DNA from 3 places in the Salinimonas sediminis genome. Region 2 is predicted to be linked to each of the others. Evidence: predicted binding sites of a transcription regulator. Region 2 holds the regulator's gene; each other region holds the start of a gene.
What was found. Region 2 encodes sigma-54, which starts transcription at its own class of promoters, with help from an activator protein. Its sites were predicted from a motif close to GTTGGCACGNNNNTNGNNT; they were not measured.

Region 1: a site for sigma-54 is predicted at 1,630-1,648, ahead of nirB (nitrite reductase large subunit NirB). Genes of this name have one in related genera too.
Region 3: a site for sigma-54 is predicted at 869-887, ahead of D0Y50_RS11755 (DUF1328 domain-containing protein). Genes of this name have one in related genera too.

The regions. Positions count from the first base shown of each region.
Region 1 is NZ_CP031769.1:2,717,312-2,719,591, forward strand. It holds gene nirB (nitrite reductase large subunit NirB) at 1-1,425, opposite strand, end outside; gene cynS (cyanase) at 1,781-2,230, opposite strand; gene D0Y50_RS12065 (bifunctional protein-serine/threonine kinase/phosphatase) at 2,263-2,280, opposite strand, start outside.
Region 2 is NZ_CP031769.1:716,514-718,793, forward strand. It holds gene hpf (ribosome hibernation promoting factor) at 1-57, opposite strand, end outside; gene D0Y50_RS03235 (RNA polymerase factor sigma-54) at 89-1,567, opposite strand; gene lptB (LPS export ABC transporter ATP-binding protein) at 1,645-2,280, opposite strand, start outside.
Region 3 is NZ_CP031769.1:2,627,778-2,630,057, reverse strand. It holds gene D0Y50_RS11760 (hypothetical protein) at 431-625, opposite strand; gene D0Y50_RS11755 (DUF1328 domain-containing protein) at 650-826, opposite strand; gene D0Y50_RS11750 (DUF2383 domain-containing protein) at 2,207-2,280, opposite strand, start outside.

The DNA.
Region 1 (2,280 bases), 2.0 Mb from region 2:
ACGCTTTTCAAATTCACTGTCGACGACATTTTTAAGCAGTGCGGTACACCCCCCGCATCCAGAACTTGCTTTCGTACAGGCTTTTATCTCGCCAAGGCTGGCACAGCCTCCTTCAATAGCTTCAACAATATCGCTTTTAGCCACATTATGGCATGAACAAATGGTGGCAGTGGCCGGCAAGGCGTCGGCCCCCAAAGCAGGTTTCTCGCCACTGGCCGGCAGAATCAGCGTTTCCGGAGTCTGCGGTAATGCCATATCATTCAGGCAATACTGTAATAAGGTGTCGTAGTCGCTGGTATCCCCTACCAATACTGCCCCCAGCACCTTGCTGTGGTTTGCATCGACAATCAGCTTTTTATACACGCCCTGGGGTTGATTATGATAGGTATAACATTGCGCACCTGGCGTTCTGGCGTGGGCATCGCCAATTGAGCCAACCTCGACTCCCATTAACTTTAGCTTGGTGCTCATATCCGCGCCGGCAAAGTCCAGTTCTTCACCAGCGATGCTGGCCACAGCCGCCCGCGCCATGGTGTAACCGGGGGCCACCAACCCGTAGATACGGTTCTCCCACAGGGCACATTCTCCAATCGCATAAATAGCAGGATCATCCGTTTGGCATTTATTATTGATTACAATACCGCCACGTTCGCCTATGCCAAGCCCCGCTTCACGCCCTAATTGATCGCTGGGCCGGATGCCAGCAGAAAACAGAATCATATCGGTTTCTAAAAAGCTGCCATCTGCGAAGACCATGCGGTAGCGACACTCTTGCCCCTGCTCAATAACCTGAGTGGATTTTTGGGTATGCACCGTCACGCCAAGCGCTTCAATTTTTTCCCGTAACAAAGTGCCGGCGCCCTCGTCCAGTTGCACTGCCATTAACTGTGCAGCGAATTCAACCACATGGGTTTTCAGTCCTGCTTGTTTCAGAGCGTTGGCCGCTTCAAGCCCTAATAAGCCGCCCCCCACTACCACGCCAACCTTGCTTTGCGCAGCGCTCTCTTCAATAGCCTGTAAATCTTCTATCGTGCGGTATACCAGACAATGGGGCTGATCGCTGCCAGGGATAGGCGGTACAAACGGGTAAGATCCAGTCGCCAGAACTAAAACATCGTAGTGATAAGACTGTTGCTGTGTAGTCACCAATTTCTGGGTGCGGTCAATGCCTTCGACTTTGGCATTTAATACATAATTGATACCCCACTGCTGATACGTTGCTTCATCCGTCAATGCCAGGTCCTCGGCGCGGCTGCCGGTGAACCATGAAGATAAATGCACCCGGTCGTAGGCCAATCGAGGTTCGCCGCTTAGCACGGTGATATGCGCCGGCTGACCACTGTTAATCAGGCTCTCTACAAAGTGGTGCCCCACCATGCCATTACCTACTACCACTACCCGGATGACTGAATTGTCTGCTGTCATGATTCACTCCTTTTTAGGCATAAAAAAACCCATGATCACCGGCGAAGGTGAGCATGGGCTTCGTTGCCCTGACTGACCGGCTATAACCGGCAGTCAGCTATGTAATGTAGAATATAACGTTTAGTCTCGCCGGTTACCCACAAGCAGCATGGCTGGGTAAATGCGGCAACAACTAACGCGATATAACGGGATTTGTTATTACTGTATCAAGTTTGGTGCCAACACTACGCTTACTAAAAATCAGTAACTTAGCCAGCATTTCACCGGGCCCATTTGTTTTTGGCGCACTGTTTTGGTGTCATTGCGCCAACCCTGTGCAATAGGTGTTATGTCTTCCCTTAGCGTACCGACTCAACTAATAAGTTTTGTAAGGGAGGAATTTTCCCGACATTACCACTTTGACCCGGTCACCTTTAGGGTCGGCTTCGCGATTAAGATCCATCGAAAAATCTATGGCACTCATAATTCCGTCGCCAAATTCTTCGTGAATCAGTTCTTTCAATGTGGTGCCATACACACTAATGAGCTCATACCAGCGATAAATCAGCGGATCGGTTGGCACGGCCGTAGGTAGCGAACCTTTATAGGGAGCTATTTGTAACCAGGCGATCGCTTCATCCTCCAGTTCAAACAACGCCCCCACCGCTTCAGCCTGTTGTTTGTTCATGGCCATCTGTCCAAGGCAAGCTGCGGTACTCCACTCTTTTGACTGGCCTACCACCTCGGCTACCTGCGTCCATTTAATCGCCTTGGCGACTTTTTTACTTATAATCAGGTTTGTTACCTGGCTTCTATCAGTGATCATAACTCACTCCTTTGGAGGTTAAGGTTTATAGGTCATGCATTGCTTGTGTT
Region 2 (2,280 bases):
ATAAGTACGCAAAGAGTCAGTGATCTCAATATGATGACCAGTAAGATTGATTTGCATAGTTCGTCTTCCTTATTGTGAGCAAGCCCTACTAAATCAGGCTTTTGCGTTGGTTCGACGGTGGGATCGATAACGATTCCCGATATTTTGCTATTGTTCGCCGGGCAACTTTTATACCTTGCTCGGCCAACAACTGAGCAATTTTGCTATCGCTAAGTGGTTTGCTAGGTTTCTCGGCAGCCACCAGCTTCTTAATTAGTGCACGTATGGCGGTAGAGGAGCACTCACCACCAGATTCTGTCGCCACGTGGCTTGAAAAGAAATATTTCAATTCAAAAATACCGCGCGGTGTATGCATATATTTCTGGGTAGTTACCCGGGAAATTGTCGACTCATGCATATCTACCATTTCTGCGACATCGTTTAAAACCATTGGTTTCATCATTTCCGGGCCATGTTCAAAAAAGCCCATTTGTTGCTGCACTATGCAGTTGGCTACCTTAAGCAGCGTATCATTTCGTGACTCAAGGCTTTTAATAAACCATTTTGCTTCTTGCATGTGCGAGCGAATAAATTGTGAGTCGCTACTGTTTCTGGCGCGGCGGCTCATCGCAGCATATTGCTGGTTTACGCTAAGCTTTGGCAAACTGTCAGGGTTGAGCTCAACTGCCCATCGTCCATTGCGCTTAGTAACTGATACGTCCGGAATCACGTATTCGGGTTCTTTTGTAATTAATGCACTACCTGGACGAGGGTTTAGCGTCTGCAACAACCGCATTGCTTCACGCAGTTCATCTTCTTTCAGCTTCGTTTTGCGCATTAAGGTACGATAATCTTTGCTGCCCAATAAGTCTGAATAATCCTGTAACAGCATTTTGGCTTCTTCCAGCCAAGGCGTGTCGATAGCGAACTGGCGTAGCTGAACCAGCAAACACTCTTGCGGGCTGCGCGATCCCGAACCAAGTGGGTCGAATAATTGAATACGTTTCAACACACATTCAACTTCATCTTCTTCGATAACTTCTTCGGCGTCTTCGCTATTCACACTTTGCAGAATATCTTCTACCGATACGGTTAAATAGCCTGACTCGTCGATCGAGTCAATAATCGCCATCGCGATGGCGCGGTCGGTATCCGAAAAGTGCGTTAAACGCATTTGCCAGAGCAGATGGTCCTGAATATTCTCGGTGGTTTCGCCCTGAAAAATTTGATCTTCGTCACTGCCCGGGCCGGGGGCAGGGGCTGAGGACGCTGAATAATACTCATCCCAGGTACTGTCGATAGGCAACTCGTCGGGTAAATCATTTTTCTCCATCGCTTCGCCCGAGTCCATGTTGTCGCTGGTGCTGGCAGTGGCTTCTACATTGTCGTTGTCATTATCGATATTATTTTTTTCGGTAATATCGTTATCACTGCTTTCATCTACCTCTAACAAGGGGTTTGAATCCAGGGCTTCCTGAATTTCCTGCTGAAGATCAAGAGTCGACAGCTGCAATAGCTTAATAGCCTGCTGCAACTGCGGGGTCATGGTTAACTGTTGACTAAATTTTAGTTGTAAAGATGGTTTCATCTACGTCTTATTTTAAACTCGGGTACGCGTGTACTTAAGCGGTGAACCACAGGTATGACAATGTCACTCATACCTTACTATAGCTTGAATTGCTCACCTAGGTATACATCACGTACTTTCTGGTTGCTTAATACTTGCTCCGCACTACCTTGGGCGATGAGCTCTCCGTGACTTACGATGTAGGCTTCTTCACATACATCCAGGGTTTCCCGTACGTTATGGTCTGTAATGAGGATCCCTATGCCTCTGTCGCGCAGATGCTGGATGATTTTCTTTATATCATTTACCGATATTGGGTCAACACCGGCAAATGGCTCATCCAACAAAATAAACTGCGGATTAGCCGCTAATGCCCGGGCAATCTCTACCCGGCGGCGTTCTCCGCCTGACAAACTCATACCGGTACTATTACGTATATGATTGATATTGAATTCATCAAGTAGCGCGTCAGCTTCTTCTTCTCTTTTGGTAGCGGAAAGCCCGCTGCGGGTCTGCAAAATAGCCATGATATTTTCGTGTACTGTTAATTTACGAAATATCGATGCTTCCTGCGGCAGATAGCCGATTCCCTGGCGCGCCCGTTCGTGCATTGGCTGGTGGGTAAGCTCGTTATCATCAATTAAGATTTTACCCTTATCCAGCGCAACTAACCCCACTATCATGTAAAAGGTAGTGGTTTTACCAGCCCCATTGGGCCCTAATAAACCCACAAT
Region 3 (2,280 bases), 1.9 Mb from region 2:
GCCGACAATATTCAAGACGCCGCGGTTTTCCTATTGCGGATAGTCGACACCAATGGCGAAACGCCTGTCGGGAGCAGGGTTAACAGACAATGACGGGCCTGGCCTGGCTTAAAAGCCTCGTGAAGATTTCGCCAATCAAGCGTCTCGGTTTCGCTGGCACGGGAGTAATTTTTATATTCTTGGAGGCTACTTACACGGGCAGGGCGCATGCTTATTGATACAGGCATGTAATGATTGGGATCCACGGGGTCATGCGGTAGATGGCACAGAAATAAAAATACCGGAGATGTAATCTCAACGCAGTGTTTTTACCGGAAATAGAAAAACTTCGCTGGTGAAAAGTAACCTACTGAAGACGCTCAGCGGATAAAACAAATTCGAGCCACAAAAAACCCGGCACAAAGGCCGGGTTTTTTAAAGCTCAATCAGATTAACAATCTTCGTCTTCTGATTTCATGCCTTCTTTTACGTCTTCGCAAGTATCTTCAACAGCGTTACCTGCATCATTTACTGCCTCATCCAGTTTCTCACCAGCATTTTCTGCTCCGCCGTCATCACACGCGGCCAGAGAAAAGGCGAAACCAGCTACCAGAAGGGTTTTTAGTAAATTTTTGTACGACAACATAGTCCTTGCTCCTTGATTAATAATTTATACTTTTGGTGATTTACCACGTAACGCATTCGCGATAAGTGAAATCACTAATAATGCGACAAATACGAAAAACAAAAATTGGGCAATGCCTGTTGCTGCGCCGGCAATGCCGCCAAAGCCAAAAACTGCTGCAATAATGGCGATGATAAAAAATGTAATGGCCCAACCTAACATGAGTATATCCTCGTATTGCTTCCTTAAAAGTCATAATAATATATGCTTTTATCGTGCCACAATAATAATCCTTTATTATTCAAAGGTTTATTAAAAACGTTTCATGTTGGTGGGTAGTAATAAAGGTACAGGCCTGTTCAGGGTTACAAGCACTATGCACTTTTTACACGTTGGTTACAAATAAAACAGCGCAATATTGCGAATTTCTTATATATCCATATAAATAACGCTAAATTTAATCGAATCATACTGTTAGCAAACTTGTTGTAGCTACCCAAAACGCTGTCAGCGTATCTGCCTTATTCCTTGGTAGATATTTTATTTCGATAAATTCAGCATGGCTTTGCAACCTTTTGCAAATGTAGCGGCGCAAGCGCAGCACCATACCACGTATGTTCAGGCCTACGCCAGCGAAGTCACTCTCGCAGCCCAAACCCGACAGATACAGATGGCAATAAAAAAAAGTGGCGGGTGAAAGACGCTGAACTAACCTGGTGATAAGGATATAACAGAACCATGCAAAGATAGTGTTAGCTGCGCATAAACTGTGAGTGCTCACATAATTGCAGCCGTCCGACCCTTTCGCTACGTGCTGGTACTTTTGAACTTAGTGCACGAGCCTGAGGCTCAAACAAAATCGAGAACAAACAACACTACAATCAAACAAAACCGAGCTCTAAAATATCAGACCAATTCTATTGGTAGGCTGACGAAACATAGTGGCAATACACTGGTTAAGCGGCGCTAAAGCAAGGGGCGCTAAGCCGTTACACACAACAGCCGGTTAGTTTAGGCGCTGTACGCAAGTTGGAGTAGGGGCATAACCAACAAAGATATAAGCATATAACGTCAACAAAGGACTAGTTGTGTTTTTACCGTGTTCCAGTGACTAACCAAACAACCGTGTTTTTCGCCCAATGAGATGGTGGACATTAAAAACACGGGGATCCCTGTCTTCGTGCGCAAGCGAAAAGAGCCGAAGTCTATTGATCCTGTTTATTTATACTTTCATAGGCTACCCGATCACCGAACGGGGTAAACGTACTACTCTCTTCATATATACCCGCATGAAATTTATAAACGGGCACCAAATTTCATACCGCGGCAGCGCGCTATTATGCACCTTCCCGTGTTCTAAAAGCCGGTGTCCTGGGTTTGTAAATACGTTAGAGAAGCGGTAGTCAAAAGAATGTGCCCGGGTTAAACAAAAAAGCTATTAAATAAAAAGGGGATTAACCAGCAGGGGTATTAATCAAAGGGCTATTAATCAAGGGCTATCAAAAATAGAAGCATAACATGGGGCGGTAAAATAACTACCGCCTGGTTCCACACAATAATTTTTAACGTTTTGTCATCGGAGCGTAGTTGAAAACAGCGAAATTAGCCTGCTATAGCTGAAGACTGTTGCAAAGAATGGAGCTCCTCTCGACATTGTTGCATCCGCGAACGAATAC